DNA from 3 places in the Streptomyces sp. NPDC091377 genome. Region 3 is predicted to be linked to each of the others. Evidence: riboswitches for the same ligand, from Rfam matches in the RefSeq annotation. Region 3 holds a riboswitch; each other region holds the start of a gene.
What was found. Region 3 has a riboswitch for thiamine pyrophosphate ahead of thiC (phosphomethylpyrimidine synthase ThiC). Riboswitches for the same ligand answer to the same signal wherever they lie in the genome.
Positions count from the first base shown of each region.

Region 1 (9,896 bases), on a different contig from region 3:
ACCTCCCGCTCGCCCACGACCTCCAGGTCCCCGCTCTCCAGCGGCACCCGCCGGTAGAACGCGAGCAGCACCTGCGTCAGCGGCCCGCGCAGGGCGACCGTCGCCCTCTCGTGCCCCCGGCGCCACTCCACCCCGGCCTCGGCCAGCTCGATCACCCACTCGGCGTCCAGCCCCGGCGCGTCGGTCGCGTGGAGGTGGAGGCTCCGCCCCCCGCCGCGCAGTTCGGCGGCGGCGTCGTGCGGCTCATGGCGCTGGACGAACGTCACGATGTCCAGCCACTCGTCGATCGCGTCGGCGGCGACGTCCGCGGCGACCTCGTAGGGCACGCCCACGGTGAGCGCCGCGTCGGCCCGGTGCACGGTGATCTCATGGGTCACCCGCCGCGCCCAGAACCCGGCGGTGAACACCCCGGCCCAGCTCCACACCTGCGCGTCGGGCCCGGCCTCCCGCAGGGCCGCGACGACCGCCGCCGCGCTCTCGGCGAACCACGCGTCCAGCGCCGCGAGATCCCCCCGCTCCTGCGGTCCCCCGCCCAGCGGCACCCGCTCCTCCGGCACCTGCTCCTGCGCCCGGGTCCGCACCATCAACTCGATCCAGCGCAGCGCACCCCCCAGATGCCGGGTCAGCTGTTCCAGGGTCCAGTCCGGGCACGTCGGCACGGTCGCCGACAGATCGGCGCCGGGTGCCTTCAGCAGCGCCCTGAACTGCTCCGCCTGGTGGGTGATCTCGTCGCAGTAGCGGTCATGAGGGAGGTGAGTCATGGCCGCACCCTACGATCGGGCCGCCCCCGCGAGCACCACGATTTCCGCCGCGTCGAAATCCACCCCGACCACGTCCCCCACCTCGGGCGCGTCCCGCAGCGCGCACGCCGCCTCCAGCGACGCCCCGCCGTCCTCGGGCCGCAGCCGGACGGCGACATGGGTGCCCTTGAAGGTACGGGCGACCACCACGCACCGCGGCCCCGCCCCTCCGACCCCACCGGCCCCACCGGGTCCACCGGCCCCACCGGGTCCCGCACCCGCCAGCCGGACCCCGGCCGGCCGCACCAGCACGTCCACGGCCCCCTGCGCCGACCCCTCCGGCACCGGCAGCTTCCCCCACTCCGTGACCGCGACCCGCCCGCTCACCATGCCCGGCACCACATTGTCGAAGCCGAGGAAACGCGCCACGAACGCGTCCGCCGGCCGCTGCCACACCTCCAGCGGCGTACCGGACTGGGCGATGCGCCCCTCCCGCATCACCACCACCCGGTCGGCGAGCGCGAACGCCTCGCCCTGGTCGTGGGTGACGGCCAGCACCGTCGTCCCCAACCGCCCGAACAGCTCCCGCAGTTCCACCACCAGCCGCTCCCGCAGCGAGCGGTCGAGCTGTCCGAGCGGCTCGTCCAGCATCAGCAGCCGCGGACCGGGCGCCAGCGCCCGCGCGAGCGCCACCCGCTGCTGCTCGCCCCCGGACAGCGCGGCCACCGCCCGGCCCGCCGCCCCCGGCAGCCCGACCAGCTCCAGCAACTCCGCGACCCGCGCCCGCTGTTCGCCCCGTGACGCCCCGCGCATCCGGGGCCCGAACGCCACGTTCCCGGCCACGTCCCGCTGCGGGAAGAGCTGATGGTCCTGGAACATCAGCCCGATCTCCCGCCGGTGCGCGGGCACCCCGGCCTGGTCCCGGCCCTCCAGCAGCACCCGCCCGGCGTCCAGCGGCTGGAGCCCGGCGACCGCCCGCAGCAGCGTCGACTTGCCACTGCCGCTCGGCCCGAGCACACACACGGTCTCGTGGCCCACGACCGCCAGGTCCACGGCGTCCAGCACCACCCGCCCACCGAGCCGTACGGTCGCCCCCTCCAGCCGCAGCAGCGGCACCGGAACCTCCCTCATCTCAGAACTCCCCGCTCCGGTCCGTCCGCAGCCGCTCCAGCACCAGCAGCGCCACCGCGCACACCACCATCAGAATCGTCGAAAGGGCCATCGCCTGGCCGTAGTTGAGGTCCCCGGGCCGCCCCGCCAGCTTCGCCACGGCCACCGGCAGCGTCGGGTTGTCGGGCCGGGCGATGAACACGGTCGCCCCGAACTCGCCCAGCGACACCGCGAACGCGAACCCGGCCGCGACCAGCACCGCCCGCCGCACCAGCGGCAGATCCACCTCCCGCCACACCCGCCACGGCGACGCCCCGAGCACGGCCGCCGCCTCCCGCAGCCGTACGTCCACCGCCCGCAGCACCGGCAGCATGATCCGTACGACGAACGGCACGCCCACCAGCGCCTGGGCGAGCGGCACCAGGATCCAGGTCGCCCGCAGATCCAGCGGCGGCTCGTCCAGCGCGATCAGGAAACCGAAGCCGACGGTCACCGCGGACACCCCGAGCGGCAGCATCAGCAGCGCGTCGAAGCCGCGCATCCACCGCCCGGCGTCCCGCCGCGCCAGCGCCGCCGCGGCCAGCGCGCCGACGAGTACGGCGATGGCGGTGGCGGCTGCCGCGTACGCCAGCGAGTTGCCGATCGCGTGGATCGGCGGCACCAGGAACACCTCGGACTCCGCCGAAGCCAGCGCCCGGTAGTAGCCGAACCCGGGCGCGTCCAGCGAGCGCCGCACCAGCACCCCGAGCGGCAGCAGGATCAGGACGAGGACGCTCACCAGGACCCCGGCCAGCAGCGCCCGCTGCCGGGCCCCGCGCGGGGGCCGGGCCGTCATCGCCGGGTCCACCAGCCGCAGGGCGCTCTCCCGGCGCCGTACGGTCCAGGCGTGCACGGCGAGGATCGCGCCCACGGCGACGAACTGGATCACCGTCAGCACGGCGGCCGTGGACAGATCGAAGAGTTCGGAGGTCTGCCGGTAGATCTCCACCTCCAGGGTGGAGAAGGCCGGTCCGCCGAGGATCCGCACCACACCGAAGGAGGTGAAGGTGAACAGGAACACCATCAGCGCGGCGGCGGCCACGGCCGGCCCGAGGGCGGGCAGGGTGACCCGGCGCCAGGCCGCGAGCGGCGAGGCGCCCAGCATCCGCGCCGCCTCCTCCTGCCGCGGGTCGAGCTGGGACCAGAGCCCGCCGACGGTCCGGACGACGACCGCGTAGTTGAAGAAGACATGCGCGAACAGGATCGCCCACACGGTGGTGTCGAGCCGTACGCCCCACAGCTCGTCCAGCAGTCCGCCGCGCCCGGCCACCGCCAGGAACGCCGTACCGACGACGACCGTCGGCAGCACGAACGGGACGGTGACCACGGCCCGCAGCACCTGCTTGCCCGGGAAGTCCAGGCGGGCGAAGACATACGCGCCGGGCAGCGCGATCAGCAGGGTCAGGGCGGTGGACGCCAGCGCCTGCCAGGTGGTGAACCACAGCACCTGCCGGATGTCCGACTGCCCCAGCACCTCCCACAGCCGCCCCGCCTGCCAGACCCCGTCGACCTTCAGCCCGCGGGCGAGGATCGCGGCGACGGGGTAGGCGAAGAAGAGGGCGAAGAACGCGAGGGGCAGGGCGAGCAGCCCCAGCCGCAGGGCGCCCCCGCGGCCCCGGGTCCGGCCCGCCGGGCTCACCTCAGGACGAGCGACGTCCACGCCTTGACCCAGTCGTCGCGGTGGTCGGCGATCTTCGCCGGGTCCATGGTCTCGGGGTCCTTCGCCTGCGGCCCGTGCTGCGCGAACACCTCGGGCACCCGGGCGCCCTCGACCACCGGGTACACGAACATGTTCAGCGGCATGTCCTCCTGGAACCGCTTGCCGATCAGGAAGTCGAGGAGCGCCTTGCCGCCCTCGGCGTTCTCCGCGTTGCTGAGCAGTCCCGCGTACTCGATCTGCCGGAAGCAGGTGCCGTCCACGACCCCGGTGGGCGCGGTCTTCGGCTGCGGGTCGGCGTAGACGACCTCGACGGGCGGGGAGGAGGCGTACGACACCACCAGCGGGCGGTCGCCCCCCGCCTTCTTGCCGCCGGCCGAGCCGGAGAACTCCTCGTTGTACGCCGACTCCCAGCTGTCGACCACCTTGACGCCGTTGTCGGTGAGCTTCTTCCAGTAGTCCTGCCAGCCGTCGTCGCCGTACTGCGCGGCCGTGCCCAGCAGGAAGCCGAGGCCGGGCGAGGAGGTGGAGGCGTTCTCGGTGACGAGCAGGTCCTTGTAGGCGGGCTCTATCAGGTCGTCGAAGGTCCGGGGCGGGGCGAGGTCGCGCTCGCTGAAGTACGCCTTGTCGTAGTTGACGCAGATGTCGCCGGTGTCGACCGGGGTGACCCGGTGCCCGGTCGCGTCGGCGCGGTAGGCGGCCCGGACGGTGTCGGCGCCCTTCGCCTCGTACGGCTGGAAGAGCCCGTTGTCGAGGGCGCGGGAGAGCAGGGTGTTGTCGACGCCGAAGAAGACGTCGCCCTGGGGGTTGTCCTTGGTGAGGACGGCCTTGTTGACGGCGGCTCCGGCGTCGCCGTCCTCCAGCACCTTGACCTGGAGGCCGGACTGCTTCTCGAAGTCGGCGAGCACGTCCTTGGAGACGGCCCACGAGTTGTGGCTGACGAGCGTGACGGTCTTGGAGTCCCCGTCGCCGCCGGAGCCGGGCGACGACCCGGACGACGAGCCGCACGCGGACAGCGTGACCAGGCCCAGCCCGACGGCCGCGGCCACGAGGGTCTTGGTGTTCACCGGTGTTTTCCTCCTGGGACGTTCCAGGAAGAGACGCGGCCCCGCCGGGAGGTTCCGTGCCTCCGGGCAGGGCGCAACAGCATGAGCGACGACCGATCTCCCTACCCAGAATGACCTGGGCGAGGTTCAGAGGGTCTGCGGCCCGCCATCGTTCTGGCTGCCGCACTCTCAGCGCTGTGGCGCTCCCCTGTCGGAATATGAAGATATGGGTGCTTGGATCCTACCGCTCGGTCGCCGCGAGCTGACCGCAGGCCCCGTCGATCTCCTGCCCCCGGGTGTCGCGGACCGTGACCGGCACCCCGTGCGCGGCGATGGCCTCCACGAACGCCCGCTCGTCCTCGGGCCGGGACGCGGTCCACTTGGAGCCGGGCGTCGGGTTGAGCGGGATCAGGTTCACATGCACGGGCCGCCCCTTGAGCAGCCGCCCGAGCCGGTCCCCGCGCCACGCCTGGTCGTTGATGTCCCGGATCAGCGCGTACTCGATGGACAGCCGCCGCCCGGACCGCTCCGCGTACTCGAACCCGGCGTCCAGCACCTCACGCACCTTCCAGCGCGTGTTGACGGGGACGAGGGTGTCCCGCAGTTCGTCGTCGGGCGCGTGCAGCGAGATGGCGAGGCGGCACTTGAACCCCTCGTCGGAGAACCGGTGGATCGCGGGCACCAGGCCCACGGTCGACACGGTGATCCCGCGCTGCGACAGCCCCACCCCGTCCGGGGCGGGGTCGGTCAGCGCGCGGATGGCGGCCACGACCCGCTTGTAGTTGGCGAGCGGCTCCCCCATCCCCATGAAGACGATGTTGGACAGCCGCGCCGGGCCCCCGGGCACCTCCCCGTCCCGCAGCGCCCGCATCCCGTCGACGATCTGGTGGACGATCTCCGCGGTGGACAGGTTGCGGTCCAGCCCCGCCTGCCCGGTCGCGCAGAACGGGCAGTTCATCCCGCAGCCCGCCTGTGAGCTGATGCACATGGTGACCCGGTCCGGGTACCGCATCAGCACCGACTCCACGAGCGTCCCGTCGAACAGCCGCCAGAGCGTCTTGCGGGTGGTCCCCTGGTCCGTGGAGAGATGCCGTACGACGGTCATCAGCTCGGGCAGCAACGCCTCCCGCAGCCGCTCCCGCGCCCCGGCCGGGATGTCCGTCCACTGCTCGGGGTCGTGCGCGTACCGGGCGAAGTAGTGCTGCGACAGCTGCTTGGCGCGGAACGGCTTCTCCCCGATCTCCGCCACCGCGTCCTTGCGCTCGGCGGGCGAGAGGTCGGCGAGGTGCCGCGGCGGCTTCTTGGCTCCGCGCGGCGCGACAAAGGTGAGTTCTCCGGGTGCAGGCATAACCCTCCCAGTGTCGCAGATCAATTCGTACGACAAACTCGCCGACGAGGACCCCGCACAAGGCTATGGCGGCGGCCTCGGACGCCCCTATCCTCTTGGCAAGGGGTGCCATGGACTGGATTCCCGTGGCCGGCACGCTCTTGGGGACGCTGGTCGGTGCCGGTAGCGCGTTCTCCCTGGAGCGGCTGAGGGTGCGCAGCAGCTACGACCAGGAGGGCCGGCGCTCGCGGGCCGAGGCGTACATCACGTTCATCGACGCGCTGCACGAGTCCAGCGGGGCGATCCGGACCCTGGCCCTGCGGATCAACCAGGTCCCGGAGGCCGAGTGGCGCCCGCAGGCCCGCGAGGCGTTCCGCTCCAGCGGCCTCTACTCCGCCCGCGAACGACTCATCCTGCTCGCCCCGGAAGCGGTCGTGCACATGGCGAACGACCTGTTCATCACCCTCCGCAGCAAACGCAACGCCGTCGCCGCGGGCCACGACGCCCACAGCCCCGAATACATGCAGGCATCGAACTCCTACGCGGAAGCCCTCCAGACCTTACGCTCCGAAATCCGCAAAGACCTGGGCCGAGGCGCCCTCAAACGCCGGGTGGAGTACTGACGTGGGGTGGGGGGCGGCTTCTGGGGCGGGGGGCGGCTTCGGGACGGGGGCTACCTCTGGGGCCGGGGGGATGGCGGGGCGGGGGGCGAACGCCGGGGGGCTGGACGGCTGCAGCGAACGGCGGGGCCGAACGCCGGGTGGCCGGTCGGAGGGCCCGATCGCCGGGGCCCGATCTCTGGGGTGGGGCCCGACCTCCCGGGGGGGGGGAGCCCGAATGCCGGGGGGCCCGAATGCCGGGGGGGCCTGATCGTCGGGGGAACCTGATCGCCGGGGTGAAGGCCGACCGCCGGGTCGATCCCTGTCGCACCGGGCGCTTTCGTCGCGCCCCGTGACCTCGGCCGGGACCGGCGCAGACTCCGGGCGCAGCACCGGCCGACGGGTCGGCTGCCGGGGAAAGCCCGACCGCCGGGGCCCGACCGCCGGGGCCCGACCGCCGGGCCCGGCCCGGTGGCCCCAGGTGTGCTCGTCGCGCCCGTTGCCTGGGCCGGGGCGGGCACGAGCGCCGGGCCCGGCATCGGCCGGCGGGTCGGCTGCCGAACCCGAGGAGGAAGGCGGACCGCCGAGAGGGGGCCGGACCGCCGAGAGGGAGGGACCCGGCCCTCCGGGGGGGGCAGCCCGATTGCCGCGGGCCTGGGCTCCAGGGGGAGCCCGGTTGTTGGGTCAGGTCCAGTCGCCGCGGGCGTTTTCCGCGCGCAGGGTCGACAGTTCGCGTTCGACGTCCTCGTACAGGCTCGCCGGGCCGCGGTCCGGGAAGGCCCGCACGCGGCCCTCGTCCAGGGCGGTCAGGCGTCCGGTCAGGGCTATGAGGCGGCTCCGGCGGGCGGGCCAGCCCGGGGAACCCTCGGTCGCCGAGAGTTCGGCCTGAGTGGCGCGGAGCGTGGCGTGGGCGCGTTCCCGCAGCGGGGCCAGCTCCTCCTGGAGCCGCTCCAGCCACTCCTGGAGGTCGAGGACGCATTCGATCGCCCCGGCCAGGGCGTCCATGATCCCGGCCATCGCCTCCGACTGCTCCACGAGCGCGTCGAAGAGCCCCATCAGCACGTCGAGGTCGGGGGAGGGCGCGGCACCGGCGACGTACTCGGGATGGGCGGACACCCGGGTGCGGGACGTGAGGTACTCCCGGGACACCCCCTCGGCCCGGGCCAGCACGCTCCCGGCCGAGGACAACTGCGCGCGGGCCGACGCGAGGGGCAGCCCGTCGCCCCCGCCGAGCATCACCTCGGTCTCGGCCATTTCGAGCGCGAGCTGCTGGCGCAGCTCCGCCAGATCGCGATGGGTCTCGTCGGTCTCCCCCAGCGTGACGCGGATGTCGTCACGGATGGAGCCGGCCAGCTCGGCCGTCTCCCGTTCCCAGCCTGCGTCCCGCCCCGGCATGCACGCCACCCCTTCCGTTCCTCCGTCGCCCCGTCCCCCCAGATGGGGATCATAAGTACGGAAGGGGTGATTCCGAGCGGTCGTGACGCCGCTGCCCGAAACCGGCTCCGGTCAGCCGGACCCCACGAACAGCACCATCAGCAGCCACACCACCGGCGCCGTGGGCAGCAGCGAGTCCAGCCGGTCCATGATCCCGCCGTGGCCTGGCAGCAGCGTGCCCATGTCCTTGATACCGAGGTCCCGCTTGATCATGGACTCCCCGAGGTCGCCCAGCGTGGCGCTGGCGGCGACCGCGAGGCCCAGCAGCAGCCCCTGCCACCAGGTGCCGCCGTCGATCAGGAACTCCATGCACAGCGCGCCCGCCACCATCGCGAAGGCGACCGCGCCGAACAGGCCCTCACGGGTCTTGCCGGGGCTGATCCGCGGCGCGAGCTTGTGCTTGCCGAACCGCCAGCCGATCGCGTAGGCCCCGGTGTCGCTGACGACGGTGAGCAGCAGGAACGTCAGTACCCGCTGCGCCCCGTCGTCGGCGGTGAGCAGCAGCGCGACGAACGTGGCCAGGAACGGGACGTAGAACGCGGCGAAGACCCCGGCGGTGACGTCCTTCAGATAGCCCTCGGGCGGTTCGGTCATCCGCCAGACCAATACGGCGAGCGCGGTGAGCGCCATGGCGACCCAGGCGCCCTCGGGGCCCCGGGCGTACCCGGCGACCACCATGGCCGCGCCGCCGACCGCGAGCGGTACCAGCGGCGCCTTGATCCCCTTGCGCTCCTCCAGCCGCCGGGTCAGCTCCCACAGCCCGACGACGACGGCGACGACTATCACGCCGACGAACACGACCTTGACGAAGAACAACGACGCGACGATGACCGCGCCGAGCCCGACACCGACCCCTATGGCCGCGCTCAGATCCCGGCCCGCGCTCTTCTTCTGCGGTGCGGGCGCCGGCTGCGGGGCGTCGGGCATGGGCTCCGGATTCTGCGGCGCCGCCGCAGGCGGCTGCGCCGACGGGGTCTCGTCGCGGAACGGCTCGTTGCGGTACGTCTCGTCGGGGTACGTGTACGACGCGGCGGCGGGGGAGGTCTCCTCACGGAACAGGGGGCCGCTCAGCCGAGCGGTCCCCCGGTCCTCATCCTGGTCACCGCCGTACGCGGGCAGGTCGGGCACGATGGGCATGGGGCGAGTGTGCTGCGCCTGTTGCGCATCGTACGCGGGACCCGCCGGGGCAGCCCCTTGGGCGGGTCCGTGCTCGGTGGGCCCCCAGTACCCGGTCTGCCCGGTCCCGGGCGGCGCCCCCCAGGAAGAGTCGTTCATCAGACTTCGAGCAGCTCCGCTTCCTTGTGCTTGAGAAGCTCGTCCACCTGGGCGACGTACTTGGCGGTGGTGTCGTCGAGTTCCTTCTCCGCGCGGCGGCCCTCGTCCTCACCGACCTCGCCGTCCTTGACCATCTTGTCGATGGCGTCCTTGGCCTTGCGCCGGACGGAGCGGATGGACACCTTGGCGTCCTCGCCCTTGCCCTTGGCGACCTTGATGTACTCGCGGCGGCGCTCCTCGGTCAGCTCGGGGAACACCACCCGGATGATGTTGCCGTCGTTGCTGGGGTTGACACCCAGGTCCGAGTCGCGGATCGCCTGCTCGATATTGCGCAGGGCGGTCTTGTCGAACGGGGTGACGACCGCCATGCGGGGCTCCGGCACGGCGAAGGAGGCCAGCTGGTTGATCGGGGTCGGCGCCCCGTAGTAGTCGGCCACGATCTTGTTGAACATCGCCGGGTGCGCACGGCCGGTGCGGATCGCGGCGAAGTCCTCCTTGGCGACCACGACGGCCTTCTCCATCTTCTCCTCGGCCTCGAGGAGGGTCTCTTCGATCACCACTTGCTCCTGCGTGTTGTGAGTCGGCCCGGCTGCGTCCGCGTGTCGGCGGCCGGCTGCGTCGCGTCTGCTTCCTGCACGGTTCCCGACCGGCAGGTCATTGTCCATCCCC
Region 1 covers NZ_JBIVUE010000011.1:218,403-228,298, reverse strand. The annotation lists gene ACIQNG_RS24300 (maleylpyruvate isomerase family mycothiol-dependent enzyme) at 1-761, opposite strand, end outside; gene ACIQNG_RS24295 (ABC transporter ATP-binding protein) at 771-1,871, opposite strand; gene ACIQNG_RS24290 (ABC transporter permease) at 1,873-3,549, opposite strand; gene ACIQNG_RS24285 (thiamine ABC transporter substrate binding subunit) at 3,525-4,613, opposite strand; TPP riboswitch at 4,694-4,812, opposite strand; gene rlmN (23S rRNA (adenine(2503)-C(2))-methyltransferase RlmN) at 4,834-5,940, opposite strand; gene ACIQNG_RS24275 (hypothetical protein) at 6,051-6,542, shown strand; gene ACIQNG_RS24270 (hypothetical protein) at 7,203-7,913, opposite strand; gene ACIQNG_RS24265 (phosphatidate cytidylyltransferase) at 8,025-9,227, opposite strand; gene frr (ribosome recycling factor) at 9,227-9,784, opposite strand.
Region 1: another riboswitch for thiamine pyrophosphate. It lies ahead of ACIQNG_RS24285 (thiamine ABC transporter substrate binding subunit); the one in region 3 lies ahead of thiC (phosphomethylpyrimidine synthase ThiC).

Region 2 (9,896 bases), on a different contig from region 3:
GCGTCCTCCAGCTTCCGGGCCAGGACCGGGTCGTCGTTGGTGTACGGCAGCACGGTGAAGCCGTCCTCCACCAGCGTCTCGGCGGCCTCCAGCAGCTCGATCGGGTCCGGCAGCAGGGTCCGCTCGTCGGCGATGACCTCCAGCTTCACCAGGTCGGTGCCGAGCGCCTCGCGGGCCAGCCGGGCGGTCAGCACGGCCTCACCGGCGGTGAAGCAGCCCGCCGTGTTGGGCAGCACCCGGATGCCGAGCCGCTCCAGGACCGACAGCACCGAGCCGTGCACCGCGGCGTTGACCCGCCGCATGGCGACCGTGGTCAGCTCGGTGCCGGACGCCACCAGCGCGCGTTCCAGGACGTCCAGGCTGGGCGCCCCGCCCGTGCCCATGATCAGCCGGGAGGAGAAGGACGTACCGCCGAGGACGAAGGGATCGTCGGCCATGGGTCAGCCTCCTTGGACGGCGGTGAGGACCTCGACCCGGTCGCCCTCGCTCAGGGCGGTCGTGGGCCACTGGCCCCGCGGGACGACGGTCTCGTTGACGGCGGCGGCCACCCCGGAGGGCGCCGGGGCGAGGGCGCGCACCAGGGCGTCGAGCGCCGTGCCGGGAGCCACCTCGCGGGGCTCCCCGTTGACGGAGATGGTGACGGACACCGTGAGCCGGGTGTTCATACGGGCTGCTCCAGGAGGGCTGCGGCGGTGAACCGCCGGGGCGTGAAGGGGCGGGCTTCCTCGGGCAGTTCACCGGTGACCAGGGCGTGCGCCAGCGAGTCCCCGGTGACCGGGGTCAGCAGCACCCCGTTGCGGTAGTGCCCGGTGGCCAGCAGCAGTCCGGGCAGCTCGGTCGGGCCGAGCAGCGGCGCGTTGTCGGGGGAGCCGGGGCGCAGTCCCGCGCGGGTCTCCGTCAGGGGCAGTTCGGTGATGCCGGGGACCAGTTCGTGGGCGTCGCGCAGCAGCTCGTAGACACCGCCCGCGGTCACCGTGGTGTCCCAGCCCAGTTCCTCGCTGGTGGCGCCGACGACGAGTTCGCCGTTCTCGCGCGGCACCAGATAGACCTGGCTGCCGCGGACGACGGCGCGGACGGTCCGGTTCAGGAACGGGGCGTACGCGCGCGGGACGGTGAGCCGCAGCACCTGCCCCTTCACCGGCCGCACGGGAGGCCGTACGGCGTCCGGGACGCCCGCGAGGCGCCCGCTGAGGCTCCCGGCGGCGAGCACCACCTGGCCGGCCGCCAGCGCGGTGCCGTCGCGGGTGACGATCCCCGTGGCCCGCTCCCGGGCCGTGACGAGCCGTTCGGCCCACTCCCGGTGGAAGACCACTCCGGAGCGCTCACAGGCCGCCACAAGGGCCGCCGTGAGCCGTCTCGGGTCGATCTGGTGATCCCCGTCGACCCGCAGCCCGCCGCGGACACCCGGCGCGAGCATCGGCTCCAGGCGGCGGCACTCCCGCCCGGACAGCCACTGCGACTCCAGCCCCGAGCGCTGCTGGAGGGCGTGCAGTTCCCGCAGGTGGGCGCGGTCGTCGGCGTCCAGCGCGACCGCGAGCGTCCCGCAGCGGCGGTACCCGAGATCCTGCCCGGTGAGGTCGCTCAGCTCGGCCGTGAACTCCGGATAGCGGCGGGCCGAGGCCAGATTGAGGCCGAGCAGGGTCTGTTCGCCGTAGTGCAGTTCCGTGACGGCGGCGAGCATCCCGGCCGCCACCTGGGCGGCGCCGCCGCCGGGTTCGGGGTCCACGACGGCCGTGGCGAGCCCGCGCCGGGCGGTCCGCCAGGCCGTGACCAGACCGATGATCCCGCCCCCGACGACGAGGACGTCCGACGCGCTGCCGGACGGACGAGCGGGTGCTCGGGCGGACGTACGGGCGGACGGGGTGGTGCGGTGCGTGGAGGACGACACGGGCGTTCAGCCCCTCCCTTCGCCGGCATGACCCGGATCAGGTTCGTACGGTCGGAGGCCGCCAGCCTCCCTCTCAGCCCGGTGCGTCCGGGCTCCCGCGAGTGCTTTACACGGGCAGCCTAGCTCTTGGTCCCGTGCCTCTGTAAGAGAGCCCGCACCCGCGACGGACTTTCGGTAGGTCCGCCGCCGAGCGCACCGAGCGCACCGAGCGCACCGAGCACGCCGAGCACGCCGAGCGCACCGAGCGCGCCGTGCGTTCCCTGCGGCCGGGTGGTGTGCGGGATGTCACGCGCGCGCACCCGCTGACGGTCCGTTCGGCACCTGACTATGGTGATCAGGTGAGCGACGACAGAGGGCGAACAGCGGCGACGGGGCCGCGGCGCGTGGTCGTGGTGGGCGCCGGCATGGCCGGTGTGCAGACCGCGGTGGCACTGCGCGAACAGGGCTTCACCGGCACCGTGACCCTGATCGGCGCGGAACCCCATCAGCCCTACGACCGCCCCCCGCTCTCCAAGGCCGTCCTGCTCGGCAAGGCCGAGGACTCCGCCTTCGACGTCGACTTCGAGTCCCTCGACATCGACCTGAGACTCGGCCGCGAGGTGACCGGCGTCCGCACCGCGGAGCACCAGCTGGACACCGAGGCCGGCCCCGTGCCCTACGACGCCCTGGTGCTGGCCACCGGCGCCGAACCGATCCGGCTGCCGGGCACCGAGGGCGTGCCCGGCGTGCATCTGCTGCGCACCCTGGACGACGCCGCCCGGCTGCGCCCGGTCCTCGCCGCCCAGCACGACATCGTGGTGGTCGGCGCGGGCTGGATCGGCGCCGAGTTCGCCACCGCCGCGCGCGAGGCGGGCTGCGCGGTGACCGTCGTGGAGGCCGCCGACCGTCCGCTCGCCGGGGCGCTGCCCGCCGAGGTGGCCGCGCCGATGGCCGCCTGGTACGCCGACAGCGGCACCGTTCTGCGCACCCACGCGCGCGTGGAGCGGGTCGAGCCCGGCGCGGTCGTCCTGGACGACGGCACCCGGATCGCCGCCGGCGCGGTCGTCGTCGGGGTCGGCGCCCGCCCCGCCACGGCCTGGCTCGCGGACTCCGGCATCGCGCTGGGCGCCTACGGCGAGGTCGTCGCCGACGCCCGGCTGCGCACCTCCGTCCCCGACGTCCACGCCGTCGGCGACTGCGCCTCCTTCCCGTCCGCCCGCTACGGCGAGCGGCTGCTGATCCACCACTGGGACAACGCCCTCCAGGGGCCCCGCACGGTCGCCGCGCACATCGTCGAGGGCGAGCTGACCGACGCCGTCTACGACCCGGTGCCGTACTTCTGGTCCGAGCAGTTCGGCCGCTTCGTGCAGTACGCCGGCCACCACCGGGGCGCCGACACCACCCTGTGGCGCGGCGACCCGGACGGCCCCGCCTGGTCGGTGTGCTGGCTGCGTGAGAATCGTCTCGTCGCCCTCCTGGCGGTGGGCCGCCCGAGGGATCTGGCCCAGGGCCGGCGGCTGATCGAGAGCGGCGCCGCGCTGGACCCGGAACGGCTGGCGGACCCGACGAAACCCTTGAAGTCGGCCACGGTGACGGGCTGAGAGCCGCTCCGACCGGCGGATCCCGGGCGGATCCCGGGCGCTCCCGGGGGCGTCGGAGGGCACGGGAGCGCGCCCGGAGTGCCTCCGCCCGGACGCGGCTCGGCTACCGGCTGTCAGTCCCAGATGGCAGTCTTGGAGACGTGACCGAGATTGACGCAAAGATCGATGCTCTCGTCCCCGCGTGGCTGACCCTCCCCGACATCGCCGAACAGTTCGACGTCGAGGTGACCCGCGTGCGGCAACTGGTCAAGGAGGGCCAGCTGATCGCCGTACGCCGTGGTGAGAACCGCGCGCTGCACGTCCCCGCCGCCTTCATCGACGGGGACAAAGTGGTCAAGGGCCTGTCCGGAACCTTGACGCTCCTGCGGGACGACGGCTTCACGGTCGAAGAGATGCTTGAGTGGCTGTTCACCCCCGACCCGTCCCTGCCCGGCACCCCCGCGCAGGCGCTGAGCGAGAACCGCGGCACGGAGGTGAAGCGCCGCGCCCAGGCGCTCGCCGTCTAGTCGGACGACACAGGCAGTCGGACCACAGACAGTTCAGACGGCAGACCGTTCAGACAGTTCAGACAGCAGTCAGTTCACACAGCAGACAGTTCACACAGCAGGCCGAAGGGGGCGGTCGCCCGGGTGACCGCCCCGACGATCCCTGGGGGGACCCGCACATGCCCGACACCGCACGCGAGCGGCTCGCCGACGCCCGGCTGTATCTGTGCACGGACGCGCGCAGGAGCCAGGGCGATCTGCCGGAGTTCCTCGACGCCGTCCTCGCCGGGGGCGTCGACATCGTGCAGCTCCGGGACAAGGGCATGGAGGCGGCCGAGGAGCTGGAGCACCTCGCGGTGTTCGCCGACGCCTGCGCGCGGCACGGCAGACTGCTCGCGGTCAACGACCGCGCGGACGTCGCCCACGCCGCCGGTGCCGCCGTGCTCCACCTCGGGCAGGGCGACCTGCCCGTGCCCGCCGCCCGCGCGATCCTCGGCGACGACGTCCTGATCGGCCGCTCCACCCACGCCGAGGACGAGGCGTCGGCGGCGGCCGTGCAGCAGGGCGTGGACTACTTCTGCACCGGCCCCTGCTGGCCGACCCCCACCAAGCCCGGCCGCCACGCCCCGGGCCTGGACCTGGTGCGCCACACGGCCGGGCTGGGCACCGACCGGCCATGGTTCGCGATCGGCGGCATCGACCTCGGCACCTTCGACCAGGTGTGGGAGGCGGGCGCCCGCCGGGTCGTGGTGGTCCGGGCGATCACCGAGGCGGACGACCCGGGCGCGGCGGCGGGGGAGTTCGCCAAGCGGCTGCGGCAGGGATGACACGGGATGCTCTGGAGACGCTCTGGGGATGACCCCGGGATGGATCCGGCGATGACCCCGGGGATGATCCGGCGATGACCCCGGGATGATCCGGCGACGACCCCGGGCGGCTGACGGCCCCGCCCACCGGCGGGGAGGCCGCCGCACCTCCGGGGGACACCCACCGGCCCCTCCCGTCTCGGAATGTGCACCGTGGCGTCCCGGTATGTGGTCCGGGCCAGCCCTGACGTGCGGATTTCGGCCATGGAGTGTCCAAGGGGTGGACACGAAGGAGGCAAATCGGGCAAATTTCCGGTCTCCGGTTGGGGCGCCGCCGGGCCGCCACTAACCTGCCCGTATGGCCTTCGGAACCGCGTCCACCCGCACAGACCGCGCCCGCACCGTGCGCGACATGCTCGCCACCGGCAAGAAGACGTACTCGTTCGAGTTCTACGCGCCGAAGACCGCCAAGGGCGAGCGGAGTCTGTGGGAGGCGCTGCGCAGGGTCGAGGCGGTCGCCCCCGACTTCGTCTCGGTGACCTACGGCGCCGGCGGTTCCACGCGCGCCAGCACGGTCCGGGAGACCGAGCAGATCGTCGCCGACACCACACTCACCCCGGTGGCCCATCTCACCGCGGTCGACCACTCCCTCACCGAGCTGCGCAATGTGATCGGCCAGTTCGCCGACGCCGGCATCCGCAACATGCTCGCCCTGCGCGGCGACCCGCCCGGCGACCCGATGGGCGAGTGGGTCGCCCACCCGCAGGGCCTGATGTACGCCGCCGAACTGGTCCGGCTCATCAAGGAGTCCGGCGACTTCTGCGTGGGCGTCGCCGCGTTTCCGGAGATGCACCCGCGCTCGGTCGACTGGGACAGCGATGTCGCGCACTTCGTGGCCAAGTGCCGCGCCGGCGCCGACTACGCCATCACGCAGATGTTCTTCGAGCCGGAGTCGTATCTGAGGCTGCGCGACCGGGTCGCCGCGGCCGGCTGCGACACCCCGGTGATTCCCGAGGTCATGCCGGTGACCAGCGTCCGGATGCTCGAACGCCTCCCCCAGCTCAGCAATGCTCACCTCCCGTCCACGTGGAAAGAGCGGATCCTCACAGCGAAAGACGATCCGGCGGCTGTACGCTCCATGGGGATCGAGTTCGCCACGGAGTTCTGCGCGCGGCTGCTGGACGAGGGTGTCCCGGGGTTGCACTTCATCACGCTGAACAACTCCACGGCGACGCTGGAAATTTACGAGAACCTGGGCCTGCACCGTCCCCCGCGGGCCTAGACCGGTCGCACTCGCGTACGACACACTGCGAAGCGGCCACAGGGAGAGGGGCGTACATGGGCTGGACGGTCCTCTACATCGCGTTCGGAGTAGTCGCGTTGTGGCTGCTCGGCGAGGTGCTGTTGCAGTACAAGGCGCGGCTGCGCTGGCGGTTGCTCGCCTTCGCGGGCTTCCTCGGCGTGGTCGTCGGTGTGCTCATCCCGTCGGTCTTCGTGATCGGCCTGGGCGCCATCGCGTTCGCGATCGGACAGACCTACGTCACCCTGTCGTTCCGCCGCGGCTTCGCCGCGGGCTGGGCGGTCCGGGGGCGCGGCGAGGGCCTGGGCGGCGGCAGCAAGCGTCGCCGCGGCGAGCCCGCGCACCACGACCCGGCGCTGGACGGCCCCGACCCGGACGCCGACACCTACGCCGCGGGCGAGGGCGACCAGGGCCGGCCCGCCGACGGGTACGGCCGGGCCCAGGACGAGTACGCGCAGGCCGAGGACGCCTTCGGACAGACGCGGGACGACTACGAGCGCGACGACATCTTCACCCCCGCGCACGGCACCGACCCGTCCGCCGACGGCAACGCCATCTACCAGCCCCAGCCGATGCCCGACGACACCGGTTCCTACGGCGTCTACGACGACACCGGGTCCTACGCCCAGCAGCCCCAGGACCAGTACGCAGCGACCGCGCAGGGCGCCGACCAGACCTACGGCTACGAGGGCTACTCCGGCTACGGACAACAGTCGTACGGCTATGACGGCGACGGCCAGCAGCAGCCGTACCCCGCCTACTCCGATCCGTACATCGGCCAGCCCACCTACGACTCCGGGTCCGGCTACGACACCGGCGGCTACCCCCAGCAGTCGTACGACCAGCAGGGCTACAGCCAGGACCAGTACGGCGCGGGCTACCCCGACGGCACCCCGCCCGGCGGCGTCTGGGTCCCCCAGCAGCGCAACACCGACGACCAGTACGGCGGCGAACTCCCGCCGGAGCAGCCGTACCCGTACCAGGGGGACGGACAGCCGCAGAGCAGCGGCTACGACGAGCGCTACCAGTACTGATCCCTCCCGGTCCCGGTCTCGCTCCGGTCACCGGGAGCCGCGGAACTCCGGGCCCTCCACGATCAGTCCGGCCACCAGCGTGCCCGACATCCCCGCGTGCGGGAGACCGCCGCCGGGGTGGGACCAGCCGCCGACGGCGAACAGACCGGGCAGGGCCGTGGAGTTCGCCGGATGGAGCAGCCGCCCCTCGGCCGCCGCCAGGGCCGGTGCCGGAACGGCACCCCCCGGCGCGCCGGTCGCCTCCGCCACATCGGCCGGGGTCCGCACCTCCCGCCACAGCAGCCGCTCGCGCAGTCCGGGAAGCGCGCGCTCGGCGACGGTGACGAGCTGTTCGGCGAGCGCCTCGGTGTCCTGGGTTCTCCCGGCCGGGACGGTGGCGGTGAGCGTCACGGCCTCATGCCCGGCGTCCGGCACCGACTCCGGGTCGTCCGGCCGCAGCACGGTCACCGTGAGCCCGCTCTCGACGGCGGGCGCTGAGCCGAACACGAACGCCAGCTCGGCGTCCCGGTCACCGGCGTGCACCACCGTCCGGTGCGCGGTGCCTTCGGGACGCCCGCCGCGCAGCGCCAGCAGCACCGTCAGCCGACTGGGCAGCCCGCGCTGCGGGGGGACACCGCCGGACTGTGCCTGCGATGGCTGCTGTGCTTGCTGTGTCTGGTGTGTCTGCGGGGAGACCTGGCGCAGGACGTCCGGTGCGACACCGGCGACGACGAAGTCGGCCTCGGCCACGGTCCCGTCGGCGAGTTCCACACCGGCCGCGCGGCCGTCCTTGTCCCGCACCCGGGTGACCTCGGCGCCGAAGACGAACTCCACCCGGCGGGCCCGACACCGCTCGTACACCGCGCGGGCCAGCTCCCGTATGCCTCCGCGCACGGCCCACGTGCCGAAGGCGTGCTCCACGTACGGCAGCACGGCCGCGCTCGCCGGGGTCGTACGCGGATCGAGGCCGTGGGCCAGCGCGTAGCTCTCCAGCAGCGCGGTGAGCCGGGCGTCGCGCAGCTCCCAGGCGCCGACCTCGGCGAGCGTCCCGGCGCGACGGGTGCGCAGCATCCGCTTGTGCGGCACCGACGGGTAGGGCTCGCGCCCGGCCAGCACCTCCCAGTCGGGCCACAGCGGCTCTTCGAGGAGGGGGCGACGGGTGCGGTCCCACGCCTCGCGGGCCCGGACCAGGAAGTCGCCCCAGCGGTCACCCGCCCCGGGGCCGAGGCCCTCGTCCAGAGCGGCGACCACGCCCCCGCGCGACGCGTTCGGCAGCGAGACGCGCGTGCCGTCCGCGAAGACGTGCCGGGCCGACGGGTCGACCTGGGTCAGCCCGACGCACGCCTCCAGCGCCTCTCTGCCGGTCTTCAGGAAGAGATCGCGGTACACAGCGGGCAGCGGCAGCAGTCCGGGGCCGGTGTCGAACCGGAAGCCGTCCCGCTCCAGCCGCCGCACCGCGCCGCCGTATGTCTCCGTGCGCTCGTACACCACCACCCGGTGGCCCGCGACGGCCAGCCGGGCGGCGCCCGCCATCGCGCCCATCCCGGCGCCGATCACCGCAATCCGTGCCATGCCAGGGACTGTATCGGCCACCACTGACAACCCGTCCCGCGGGCCTGTGACCTGCGGGGCGGCACCGGTGGCGGCGGATCCGGCGGGGCGGGGGGAGTACGGGCACGGAGGCGATGGTGACCAGTCGGACGGGACGCGGCCTGGGGTCGAACCCGCAGGTCTGAGTACCGGTACCTAGGCCCGGAGATGAGTACGCGCGCGGATGGGGGCCGACCTGTGGGAACGAGAGAGTGGAGGCACGGAAAGGGGCAAGGCGCCGGTACCGCCGACACGGGGCGGCGGAACGGCGCCGCCCTGGACCGCTCCTTCCGCCGACCCCGGTCGGCGGGAGCGAGGCACAGGGGGAACCCTGGGGGACGACCGCACGGGGGCTCCTGTCGGGGGACAGGAGAGGAAAGAAAACGGGGGAGACCAGGGGGACAGGGGAACGGGGGGACGGGGAAAACACGGGGGAACAGGGGGATCGGGGGAACAGGGGGGGATCGGGGGAGCACGAGGAAGCGCCGGTTCAGGGGTGGCCCGTGGGGGACGTGGCCGCACCGGACCGGCGCTTTCGTGCTGCACGCGCGCGAGGCGCGAGTTTTCGCCGCCGCGCCGGTCTCCTTGAGCGCCTTCCACGCGCTGCCCCCCGGCCAATGACCTGCTACGAACGCCCGCTCACCCGGCCCTGGAGCAGGCGCGACAGCGCGGCGTGGACGTCGTCCAGGGAGCGCTCCGGCTGGAACGCCTGCCAGTCCAGGGCGGCCACCAGGACCATCCCGACCAGCGCGGCGGCGGTCAGCGGGATGTCGATCTCCTCGCTGAACTCCCCGCTCTCCACACCGCCCCGCAGGACGTCCTCCACCACGGCCACGGCCTGCCCCCGCACCACCAGGAGCGTGGACTGCCACGCCCGGTTGGTGCGCCACAGCTCCGCGACGTAGAGCTGGGTGAACGCGGGGTACCTGGCGATGAATTCGAGCCCCGCGTGGATCATCGCGTCCAGGGCGTCCACCGCGGAACCGCCCCCGCGCGCGGCCCCCTCGGCGGCCTCCTTGAGGGAGGCGGTGAGCAGGCCCACCCCGTGCCGCAGCAACTCCTCGAAGAGGACCGACTTGCTCGCGAAGTTGTAGTAGACCGTCCCCTTGGCGACCCCGGCCCGCTCGGCGATCTCGTCCACCGTGGTCGCCGAGAAGCCCTGCTCGGCGATGAGGGTGACGGCCGCCTCGTAGAGCTTCTGCCGGGTGGCCTCACGGCGTGACCCCGCCCCCGT
Region 2 covers NZ_JBIVUE010000017.1:133,836-143,731, forward strand. The annotation lists gene ACIQNG_RS30440 (thiazole synthase) at 1-437, opposite strand, end outside; gene thiS (sulfur carrier protein ThiS) at 441-665, opposite strand; gene thiO (glycine oxidase ThiO) at 662-1,888, opposite strand; TPP riboswitch at 1,886-1,997, opposite strand; gene ACIQNG_RS30455 (NAD(P)/FAD-dependent oxidoreductase) at 2,293-3,468, shown strand; gene ACIQNG_RS30460 (Rv2175c family DNA-binding protein) at 3,609-3,974, shown strand; gene thiE (thiamine phosphate synthase) at 4,133-4,780, shown strand; gene metF (methylenetetrahydrofolate reductase [NAD(P)H]) at 5,118-6,041, shown strand; gene ACIQNG_RS30475 (hypothetical protein) at 6,098-7,093, shown strand; gene ACIQNG_RS30480 (phytoene desaturase family protein) at 7,121-8,644, opposite strand; gene ACIQNG_RS30485 (TetR/AcrR family transcriptional regulator) at 9,288-9,896, opposite strand, start outside.
Region 2: another riboswitch for thiamine pyrophosphate. It lies ahead of thiO (glycine oxidase ThiO); the one in region 3 lies ahead of thiC (phosphomethylpyrimidine synthase ThiC).

Region 3 (9,896 bases):
TGAAGGGGTGTGATGGTGTCGGCGCGGAAGCTGACGCCGTGGCGGTCGCCCATGGCCCAGGCGAACGCGGTCAGCCCGGTGACCTTGACGGTCTGTCCTTCCTCGATGCCTTTGGGCTGTCCGCTGACGGCGATCTCGATGACGGAGATCCGCCGCCGGTCCTGCCGCACGGTGACGGCGACGGTCCACACCGGGTTGCCGTCCCGGTCCCGCTTCACCTCCTGTGTCTCCGCATTGCTGAACTTCGCTTCGGGCGCGATGGCGCACCGCAGTACGCCGAGCCGCGCCGTGTCCACGGGAATGGACTGCATGGTGGTTGGCCTCCCTGGCCGGTCACGACGACAGGCTAGTCCTGACGTCACTTGTCCTTACGAGTTATGACTATGGAGCCTTGTACGGCGAGAGTGCAACTACTTATGCTGACGAGTGACGTCGCGTGTGCGACGTGCCTACGACCTCAACCCGGAGAAGCCGCCATGTCGGAGATCCAGCGCCCAGGAGCCCTCTACCAGCAGGTGGCCGCCGCCATCCGGGAAGCGATCCTCAACGGCGAGTTCGCCCCCGAATCCCTGCTCCCGTCCGAAGCCCAGCTCATGGCCCGCTACAGCGTCTCCCGCCCCACGGTCCGCAACGCCATCGCGGCACTGCGGGCGGAAGGACTGGTGGACGTACGCCACGGCAAGGGCAGCTTCGTGCGCTCCACCGGCCAGCCGCGCCTCACCCTCCAACGCCGCATCAGCCGCACCAGCGAGGGCACGTACGTGATGCCGGGCGGGGAGGTCTGGGACGAGGCGGAGCAGCCGAGCACGTACCGCACGCACACCACGAAGACCACCGGCCGATCCCTCGGACTCGAAGCGGAGGAAGCCCTGTTCGGCTGTGACCGCCTGCTCACCGACCCCGCCACCGGGACGCGCGCCATGCACCGCACCCTGATCCCCTTCGAAGTGGCCGAAGCGGTCCCCCTGCTCGCGGAGGAACCGCACAGGCAACCGGCCGCGATCTACCAGATGCTCACCGAGGCCGGGCACCCGCTCACCTGGACGGAGACCGTACGGGCCCGCATGCCCCTGCCCGACGAACGCACCGCACTCCGTCTCCCCGACGCCACCCCGGTCCTGCACATCACCCGCACCACGCACGGCACCGACGACCGGCCCCTGATCCTCGAAGAACTCCGCATCGGAGCCGACCGCTCCGAAGCCGCCTACCGGATCACCGCCGACGAGCAGCCCACCCGACGCACCCGCACCTGAGGAACAACCGGCATCGGTCGAAACAGTCTTCACTTCCTCAAGGGCGCGCCGCAGGCGCGCCGGGCCGCCCGGCCGCCCCGGCCGGGCATGCGGCGTGACCGCCGGTCCCGTCCGGTCGCCCGACGGCCCACACCACAGCACACCCGGAAGCAAGAGGAGCCGCCCAGCCATCGGTGCCGAGTGCCGGGCGGCACCGCCCCCACCGCCCAAGAGCGAGAAGGCGTGGTTGCTCCCAGGGGGTGGCTGAGCGAGGCACACGCGCACCAGCCCGACCGCCGCACCGCATCGTCGTGGCTGACTTTCCGTGGCCGAGGCATCGAACGCGGCAGGGATTGCGCAGGGCCCACGAGCACCAGCACCGCACGAGTCCGCCCCCAGGAGACCAGAGGCCGCCGGCCGCACGCCGCCCCCACCGGCAGGCAGCCCCCTCACACCGCACCCCCGTGATCACGGACACCCTCAAGAAGTCGGGCGAGCCGTTCGACCGCACCAGGCCGCCCCGACAGCCGTACGACCCCCCGCCCGGTCTCGTCCGTCGATGCGACGGCCCGCACCGCGGACAGCTCGAAACCCACCGACAGAAGACCCCGGTTCAGCCGATCAGCAGCCTCACGCGCATCACGCCACCCCGCCATGTAATCCACACCGGACAGCCAGAGCCCGGCGTTTGCACCTGCCACATCGAGACCGTCGTTCAGCCACTCCTCACCGGAGCCAGCCACCCTGTCCACCTCAACCCTGATCTGAGTAACGGATCGTCAACTTCCTTGGGCCAAGGCCAAAACGCAGCACGACGGCCCCGGTACCATCAGGCACCGGGGACCGCCGTGTTCCCAGCCGGGCCACCCTTCGCTTTCCAGGGCTGACGGGGTGGCCCGGTCTCGGTCTTCGGTTGTGAAGCGCGGTCCTCTGGAGCCGAGTGGGGAACTCGGCGAACTCAGGAGGCCACGCCCGTCCGCTGAAGGGATCGCCCCTCAGCCCGGGTCTGTCGCCCGCTCCTGAGAACAGAGGCGTGAAGCGACAGCCCGGAGATCGTCAGGAGGGGGTGTCTCGTACACCGCCGTCCCGGTCGAGCCGACACCACACGGTCTTGCCGCCCCTGTCCTCCGGTGTCCACCAGACCGCCGACGCCAGTCGCTGAACGATCAACAGACCACGGCCGTTGTCGGGTACGACCGCTTCCGCCAGCTCCAGCATCAGGCCAGGCGAGAAGGTGTCACCCATCGGGAGGAGCGGGGGCGCCGAGTCTTCGTCGGAGACTCCGATGAACAGCCACTTCGGCCACACCTTGAACAGCACGTTGATGTGCCGGTTTCCGCCGGGACGTGCGCGACGGCGGTCCGGCACCACGTGGTTCACGACGTTGCCGATCAGTTCGGAAACGATCAGCCGGGCATCGTCCACGGCTTCACCGGCGCCCACACGCATGAGGAACGCGCCCGTCATGTCGCGCGCCACCTGACCCGTGTTGGGGAACTCGGCAAGGAGCGTCAAGGAGAGGAAGTGCCCGCCCGACGCCGGAACAGGCGCGGCGAACCAGTGCGCGTACGCGTCTAGCTCCTCTGTCATGTGCTCATGCCCTCGCGCCTTCTTCGCGTCCATGGCATCCGTCTCAGGTCTCGTCTGCCGAGGCCATCCCGACAGGGTGACCCGAGGGTGCACCCCTCGTACCGGCTGTCGCTCCCCCCTCTTGGGGACCCCCCTCCTGGGTACACTCGCGGGAGAGACCGGGAAGCGAAGATCGAGAGAGCGGATCAGGCGAGAAGATCCGGCAGGTCCATTCACCATGGGGAAGTGGGATGGCCGAAGTAGCACCGACACCGGCAGCTCTACCGCCGCATGTGCTGGAACGTGCAGACGTGCGGTCCGCGATCGCCAGCCACGACTTCGGCGAAGTCTTCAGACTCGCCAAGATCCACGGTGGCATCAGCTACGCCAAGATCGCCGAGGCGGTCAACTACAAGCGCGAACACATCGGCAAGATGGCCCGCCCCGAAACCGATGGCAAAGGCGTGCGACCACGGATCACTCAGTTCACCAAGATCCTTGAAGTGGTGGACGGCCTACGGATCCCCGGTCATCTCGCAGGACTCGCCCCGCGCCCATGGGAAAAGGACCGGTCATCCTCGATATCCACACCGGACGACCCCAGCGCACTGATCGCCCAGGGCGGAGCCGGACTCTGGGATGTCGCCGAGTTGCTCAGGCGCACGGAGATGTCCAGCATCAACAGCGCCGCCCTGGAGTCGATCGAGCAGGGCATTGATCAACTGGCCCGCGCCTATCCGTACGCAGACGCCGACTACCTCCACGAGCGGACCCGCAACGGCCTTCACTACGTCACCAAGCAACTCGAAGGCCGTACGACCCTCCGCCAGCACCGCGAGCTACTCGTGGACGCCGGATGGCTCTTCCTGCTGAACGCATGTGTCCAGTACGACCGAGGCCAGCGCGAGGCCGCCAACCTCAGCAAGGCCGCCGCACTGCGGATCGGCAAGGAGGCCGGGCACGGCGAGATAAAGGCATGGGCCTGGGAGATCGAAGCCTGGTTCGCCCTCACCCAGAGCCGCTGGCAAGACATGCTCACCGCAGTGGAGGCCGGGCATGTGGCGGACCAGACCCACTCTGTGGGCGTCCAGCTCTACGCGCACAAGGCCCGCGCCGCAGCCCGCATGGGGGATGCCCGCCTGGTACGGGATTCCCTGGACGCCGGGCGAGCCCGCCTTGACCGACTGCCCAAGCCCGATCACCCGGAACACCACTTCATCATCGACCCGGACAAGTGGGACTTCTACGAGATGGACGCCTACCGTCTACTCGGAGACGACGAACGCGCCGCCGCCCACGCCCGCTCGGTCATCCGGATCAGCACAGGCCCCGACGGCACCGAGATCTCACCCATGCGAGCAGCCGAGGCCCGCCTCACCCTCGGAGTGGCCGCCGCCCGAACCGGCGACGTAGAAGAGGCAATCGGCATGGGCACAACAGCCCTGGAGGCCGACCGCAAGTCGCTCCCATCCCTCCTTTTAGTCGCTGACGAGCTGGACAACGAACTGCGCGCCCGGTACCCGCGTGAAGCCTCCACACGGGACTTCCACGAACGGGTGCGGACCATCAAGCGGGGTGCCTCCAAGCCCGAGCTTCCGTTCTGAGCTGTCGGAGGAAAGCCCGCGCTCCCGATCCAGGTAGAACAAGATCGGGAGCGCAGGGCATTTCAGATCAGCCGGGCCTCAGTCGGCGAGCGGTAGGTACACCCGGTTCCCCGCCTCAGCGAACTCCTTGGACTTCTGAAGCATCCCCTCAGCGACCTCCTCAGGTGACGCCCCCTCAGCCGCCGCACCACCAAACTGCCGTGTGATGCTTTGGCTAATTTTCATGCTGCAGAACTTCGGGCCGCACATGGAGCAGAAGTGGGCCGTCTTGGCGGGCTCCGCCGGCAGGGTCTCGTCGTGGAACTCGCGGGCCGTGTCGGGGTCGAGGGCCAGGTTGAACTGGTCCTCCCACCGGAACTCGAAGCGGGCGTCGGACAGCGCGTCGTCCCACTCCTGGGCTCCTGGGTGCCCCTTGGCGAGGTCGGCGGCGTGAGCGGCGATCTTGTAGGTGATGACGCCGGTCTTGACGTCGTCGCGGTTGGGCAGGCCGAGGTGCTCCTTGGGGGTGACGTAGCAGAGCATGGCCGTGCCCCACCAGGCGATCATCGCGGCGCCGATGCCGGAGGTGATGTGGTCGTACGCCGGCGCCACGTCCGTGGTCAGCGGGCCGAGCGTGTAGAACGGGGCCTCTTCGCAGATCTCCTGCTGAAGATCGATGTTCTCCTTGATCTTGTGCATCGGGACGTGCCCCGGGCCTTCGATCATGGTCTGTACGTGGAAACTTTTGGCGATCCGGTTGAGTTCGCCGAGCGTGCGCAACTCCGCGAACTGCGCCTCGTCGTTGGCGTCCGCGATGGAGCCCGGCCGCAGCCCGTCACCCAGCGAGTAGGTGATGTCGTAGGCGGCGAGAATTTCGCAGAGCTCCTCGAAGTTCTCGTAGAGGAACGACTCCCTGTGGTGGGCCAGGCACCATGCCGCCATGATCGAGCCGCCGCGCGAGACGATGCCGGTCTTGCGGTTCGCGGTCAGCGGGACGTACGGCAGGCGGACGCCCGCGTGGACGGTCATGTAGTCCACGCCCTGCTCGGCCTGTTCGACCACCGTGTCCCGGTAGATCTCCCAGTTCAGCTCCTCGGCCCGGCCGTCGACCTTCTCCAGGGCCTGGTAGAGGGGGACCGTGCCGATGGGGACGGGGGAGTTGCGCAGCACCCATTCACGGGTGGTGTGGATATTGCGGCCGGTGGAGAGGTCCATGACCGTGTCGGCGCCCCAGCGGGTCGCCCAGGTCATCTTGTCGACCTCTTCCTCGATGGAGGAGGTCACCGCCGAGTTGCCGATGTTGGCGTTGACCTTCACCAGGAACCGCTTGCCGATGATCATCGGCTCGATCTCCGGGTGGTTGATGTTGGCGGGCAGCACGGCCCGTCCCGCCGCGATCTCCTCACGGACGACCTCGGGCGAGACGTTCTCCCGGAGGGCCACGTACTCCATCTCCGGCGTGATCTCACCCCGGCGCGCATAGGCGAGCTGAGTGACCGCGCCGCCGTCCCGGCTGCGGCGCGGCTGACGGGGGCGGCCGGGGAAGACCGCGTCGAGGTTACGCAGTCCACCGCGCGGCGAGGTGTGCTTGATGCCGTCGTCCTCGGGGCGGACGGGGCGGCCCGCGTACTCCTCGGTGTCACCGCGGGCGATGATCCAGTTCTCCCGCAGCGGTGTCAGTCCCCTGCGGACGTCGGTTTCGACCAGCGGATCGGTGTACGGGCCGGAGGTGTCGTACAGGGTGACCGACTGCCCGTTGGTGAGGTGCACCTGGCGGACCGGCACCCGCAGATCGGGGCGTGAGCCCTCGACGTACGCCTTGTGCCAGCCGATGGACTTCCCGGCCTCCTCGTCGCTGGAGGACCGCGTGGAGGCAGGCGTGCTTGTGTCCTTGATGGTCATGAGACCTACTCCCTACGCCGGCATTACCCGGTAACAGGTTCGGCGGTCGACGCAGCGGCTTCCGTCTGTCGGCGTTCCATGGGATACATCACTCAGGACGAGTGATGTTCCACGTGAAACATCGCGAAGACGAAGGTCAGCGCCCTCTCAGCCCGGTGCTCCGAGCTCCCGCGTGTACAAAGGTGCCTCCACGCTAGCGTCAATTCGGGCGCGGTGAACAGAGGGGGTCTTCCGTTCTTGCGATGATCGGTCGGTGACCACACCGCAGGATCCCTCGTATCCGTCGCCTGAACCGCCCCATGGCCCAGGCACGTCTTCCGGTGCCGGTGCCGGCAACGGCCCCGGAGCCTCGCGCGGCCAGGTGCCGCGCCCCGGCGGACACGGCCACGACGGCGGTACGCCTCACCCGGCACAGGATTTCCGTCAGCCCGCACAGGACTTCCGTCAGCCTCCACAGGACTTCCGCCGCCCACCGGGGCAGCAGTTCAGGGGTGAGCGTGAGGCCGGCGGCCATGGCGACAGGCAGGGCGGACACGGCGGCTGGCAGGACGCGCAGAGCGCGCAGAGCGCGCCGAGCGGGGAGAGCGGGCAGAGCGGCCACGGGGGGCACGGTGGGCACCAGGCCGGGCAGGGACCCGGGCACGGTGGTGGGCAGGGACCCGGGCAGGGCGGTGGGCAGGGACCCGGGCCCGGTGAGGGGAAGGGGTCGGGGCACGGTGAGGGGAAGGGGCCGGGGCATGGCGGTGGGCACGGTCACTCCCAGGGCCACAGTCACAGTCACGGCCCGGCGGCCCCGGTCTCCCTCCACCTACGGAAGATCATCGCGGCCATCCTGCTCCCGTTCGCCGCGGCCGTGCTGGTCGGGCTGGGGATGCTGTGGCCGGGCGGTGCGCCGCCGCACGAGCGCACGGGGGTCGGGTTCGACCGGCAGACGCACGACGCCACGGTCACCAGGGTCGAGCGGGTGGACTGCGCGTCGGTGAACGCCTCCGGAGGCACCCCGACCGGCGACACCTCCACCGCCGAGGGTTCCTCCGCCGTGCAACAGGCCAACGGCACCTGCAAGCGGGCGACGATCCGGGTGGACACCGGTGACGAGAAGGGCCGTACGTTCACGGAGATCGTCCAGCCCGACCAGTCCCGCCAGTTGGAGCAGGACCAGAAGGTCATCGTCGCCTACGAACCCTCGGCACCGAAGGACCTGCAGTACTCGGTGACGGACATCAACCGGCGGGTCCCCCTGGCCCTGCTCGCCGGGATCTTCGCGCTGGCCGTCGTGGTCGTGGGGCGGATGCGTGGTGTGATGGCGCTGGTCGCACTGGCGATCAGCTTCATGATTCTGAACTTCTTCATCCTGCCCGCCATCCTCCAGGGCTCGAATCCGCTGGTCGTGGCGGTGGTCGGGGCGAGCGCCATCATGCTGATCGCCCTGTATCTGTGCCATGGGCTGTCGGCGAGAACCTCGGTCGCGGTGCTGGGCACGCTGATCTCGTTGCTGCTCATCGGCGTACTCGGTCTGCTCTTCATCGGCTGGGCCGCGCTCAGCGGGGACACGGACGACAACACCGGTCTGATCCACGGCCTGTACCCGTCCATCGACATGAGCGGTCTGCTGCTGGCCGGTGTCATCATCGGCTCGCTGGGTGTGCTGGACGATGTGACGGTCACCCAGACCTCGGCGGTCTGGGAGTTGCACGAGGCCAACCCCACGATGGGCTGGAAGGGCCTGTACCGGGCCGGCATCCGGATCGGCCGCGACCACATCGCCTCGGTCGTCAACACCCTCGTCCTCGCCTACGCCGGTGCCGCGCTCCCGCTGCTGCTGCTCTTCTCGATCGCGCAGAGCAGCATGGGGACGGTCGCCAACAGTGAGTTGGTCGCCCAGGAGATCGTGCGGACTCTGGTGGGTTCGATCGGGCTCGTGGCCTCCGTGCCGGTGACGACGGCCCTCGCGGCTCTGGTCGTCTCGGCCGACCGTCCGTCGACGGCGGAAGGGCGGAGCCGGCCGGCCGGGCTGCTGGGACGAGCGGGGCTCAAGGGACAGACGGTGCCCGCCGGGGCGGCGGGGCAGGGCGCGACCGGACAGGGCACCGCGGGGCAAGGGCCCATGGCCCCGGGCGGGCGCCCTCCGAGCATCCCGAACGCCCCGAGCCGCGGGGGCCGGGGGCGCCGCCGAAAGCGCTGAGGGCGAGCGGGCGGCGGGGAAGCGACGGGGCAAGCGGGCGGCGGGGAGCGACGGGGCGAGAGGGCGGTGGAAGGCCGGAGCCAACGGGCTAGAGGGCATGCGGCCGAGCGGGCGACGGGAGGCGGGAGGGAGCGGGAGAGGGGGCAAGCGGCGAGCGGGCGGCGGGAGGCGAAGGGCGGCGGGAGGACGGCGGAAGAGCGGTGGGACGGGCAAGAGGGTTCTCACCCGCTCCGTCCTCGAAGAACCGTTCCTGCCAACCCCCCGAGGCCCGATCGAGCCCCGCCCCGGCCCCTCCGACGTCGGCTGAGGAAGCGTTCCGCCACCCTGGCCGTCGTAGGTTCAACCCGTGCTCGGTTCCTCGGCCAGGATGCGGTCGAGGGCCTCGTCGAGGTGGGCGTCGAAGTCGGCGAGCGCACCCTCCTGGCCGAACGGCACCAGTTTGTCGGTGCGGTCGAGAAACGCCACCAGCGGCGCCGCCGAGGAGCGGAACAGCGCCTGGTCGCTGCCGACCTGAAGCCGGATCAAGGTCTCGCCGATCGGGTCGTTCTCGGCCGGAGCCACATGGACATCGCCCTCACCACACGGCGCCGCCATGCCGTCGACCAGCAACTCCCGGCCGAACACCCAGGTCACAGGGGCGTCCCCGGGCAGATGGAAGGTCAGCCGCACGGCATAGGGGTCGGACGCCTCATAACGCAACTCCACCGGGATACGGAACGACAGCTCCTCGGAGACGAGAAAGCTCATCATGATCTCTGCTTGAACTGTCTGAACGGACTCGCGCATCGCCTACCCCGTCATATGCCGGTCAAGTGGCCGGGAATGAACGCCTGACATGTGTTGGCATCTTGCTGAACGTACACAGCAGATCACAAGGAGTAAGTTTTCAAATGCTGATAGAGATCGCCAGTGAGCCGAGAAGCCGGCCGATCTCGCGCTGCAATTGCCGTGTGGCGGGCAGCAGTCGGTCCGCCTGCTGAGTGGGGAGCGAGAGAGCGATCGTCGCCGCCGTACTGCCCACCGTGATGGGGATCGCGGAGCACACGACCCCCAGTGTGTATTCCTGCCTCTCGACCACCGGTTCCATGCGTCGCGCCCGGCCCAGACGGCGCAGGAGGGAGCTGTCGTCACGCACCGTGTACGGAGTGATGGTCTGTACGGGGTGCCGGTCGAGGTGGTCACGGCGGGCAGGTTCATCCAGTTGGGCCAGTAGACACTGGCCGACCGCGTGGGCGTGACCCGTCTCCCGGAAGTTGGCCCACTCCTCCACCGCCGGGTTGCCCGGGGTGTCCGAGACGCACATGACCTCGATCTCGCCGTCGCGATAGACGGCGTAGTACACGGGCGCCCCGATGGAATCCCGCCAATGCGCGAGGGCCTCGACGACCGTGCTGCGACGTTTCTGCTGTGCCGCGCTGCCGC
Region 3 covers NZ_JBIVUE010000008.1:211,005-220,900, forward strand. The annotation lists gene ACIQNG_RS19890 (hypothetical protein) at 1-311, opposite strand, end outside; gene ACIQNG_RS19895 (GntR family transcriptional regulator) at 477-1,256, shown strand; gene ACIQNG_RS19900 (ATP-binding protein) at 2,292-2,858, opposite strand; gene ACIQNG_RS19905 (tetratricopeptide repeat protein) at 3,116-4,408, shown strand; gene thiC (phosphomethylpyrimidine synthase ThiC) at 4,487-6,289, opposite strand; TPP riboswitch at 6,282-6,471, opposite strand; gene ACIQNG_RS19915 (YibE/F family protein) at 7,143-8,474, shown strand; gene ACIQNG_RS19920 (SsgA family sporulation/cell division regulator) at 8,814-9,260, opposite strand; gene ACIQNG_RS19925 (IclR family transcriptional regulator) at 9,361-9,896, opposite strand, start outside.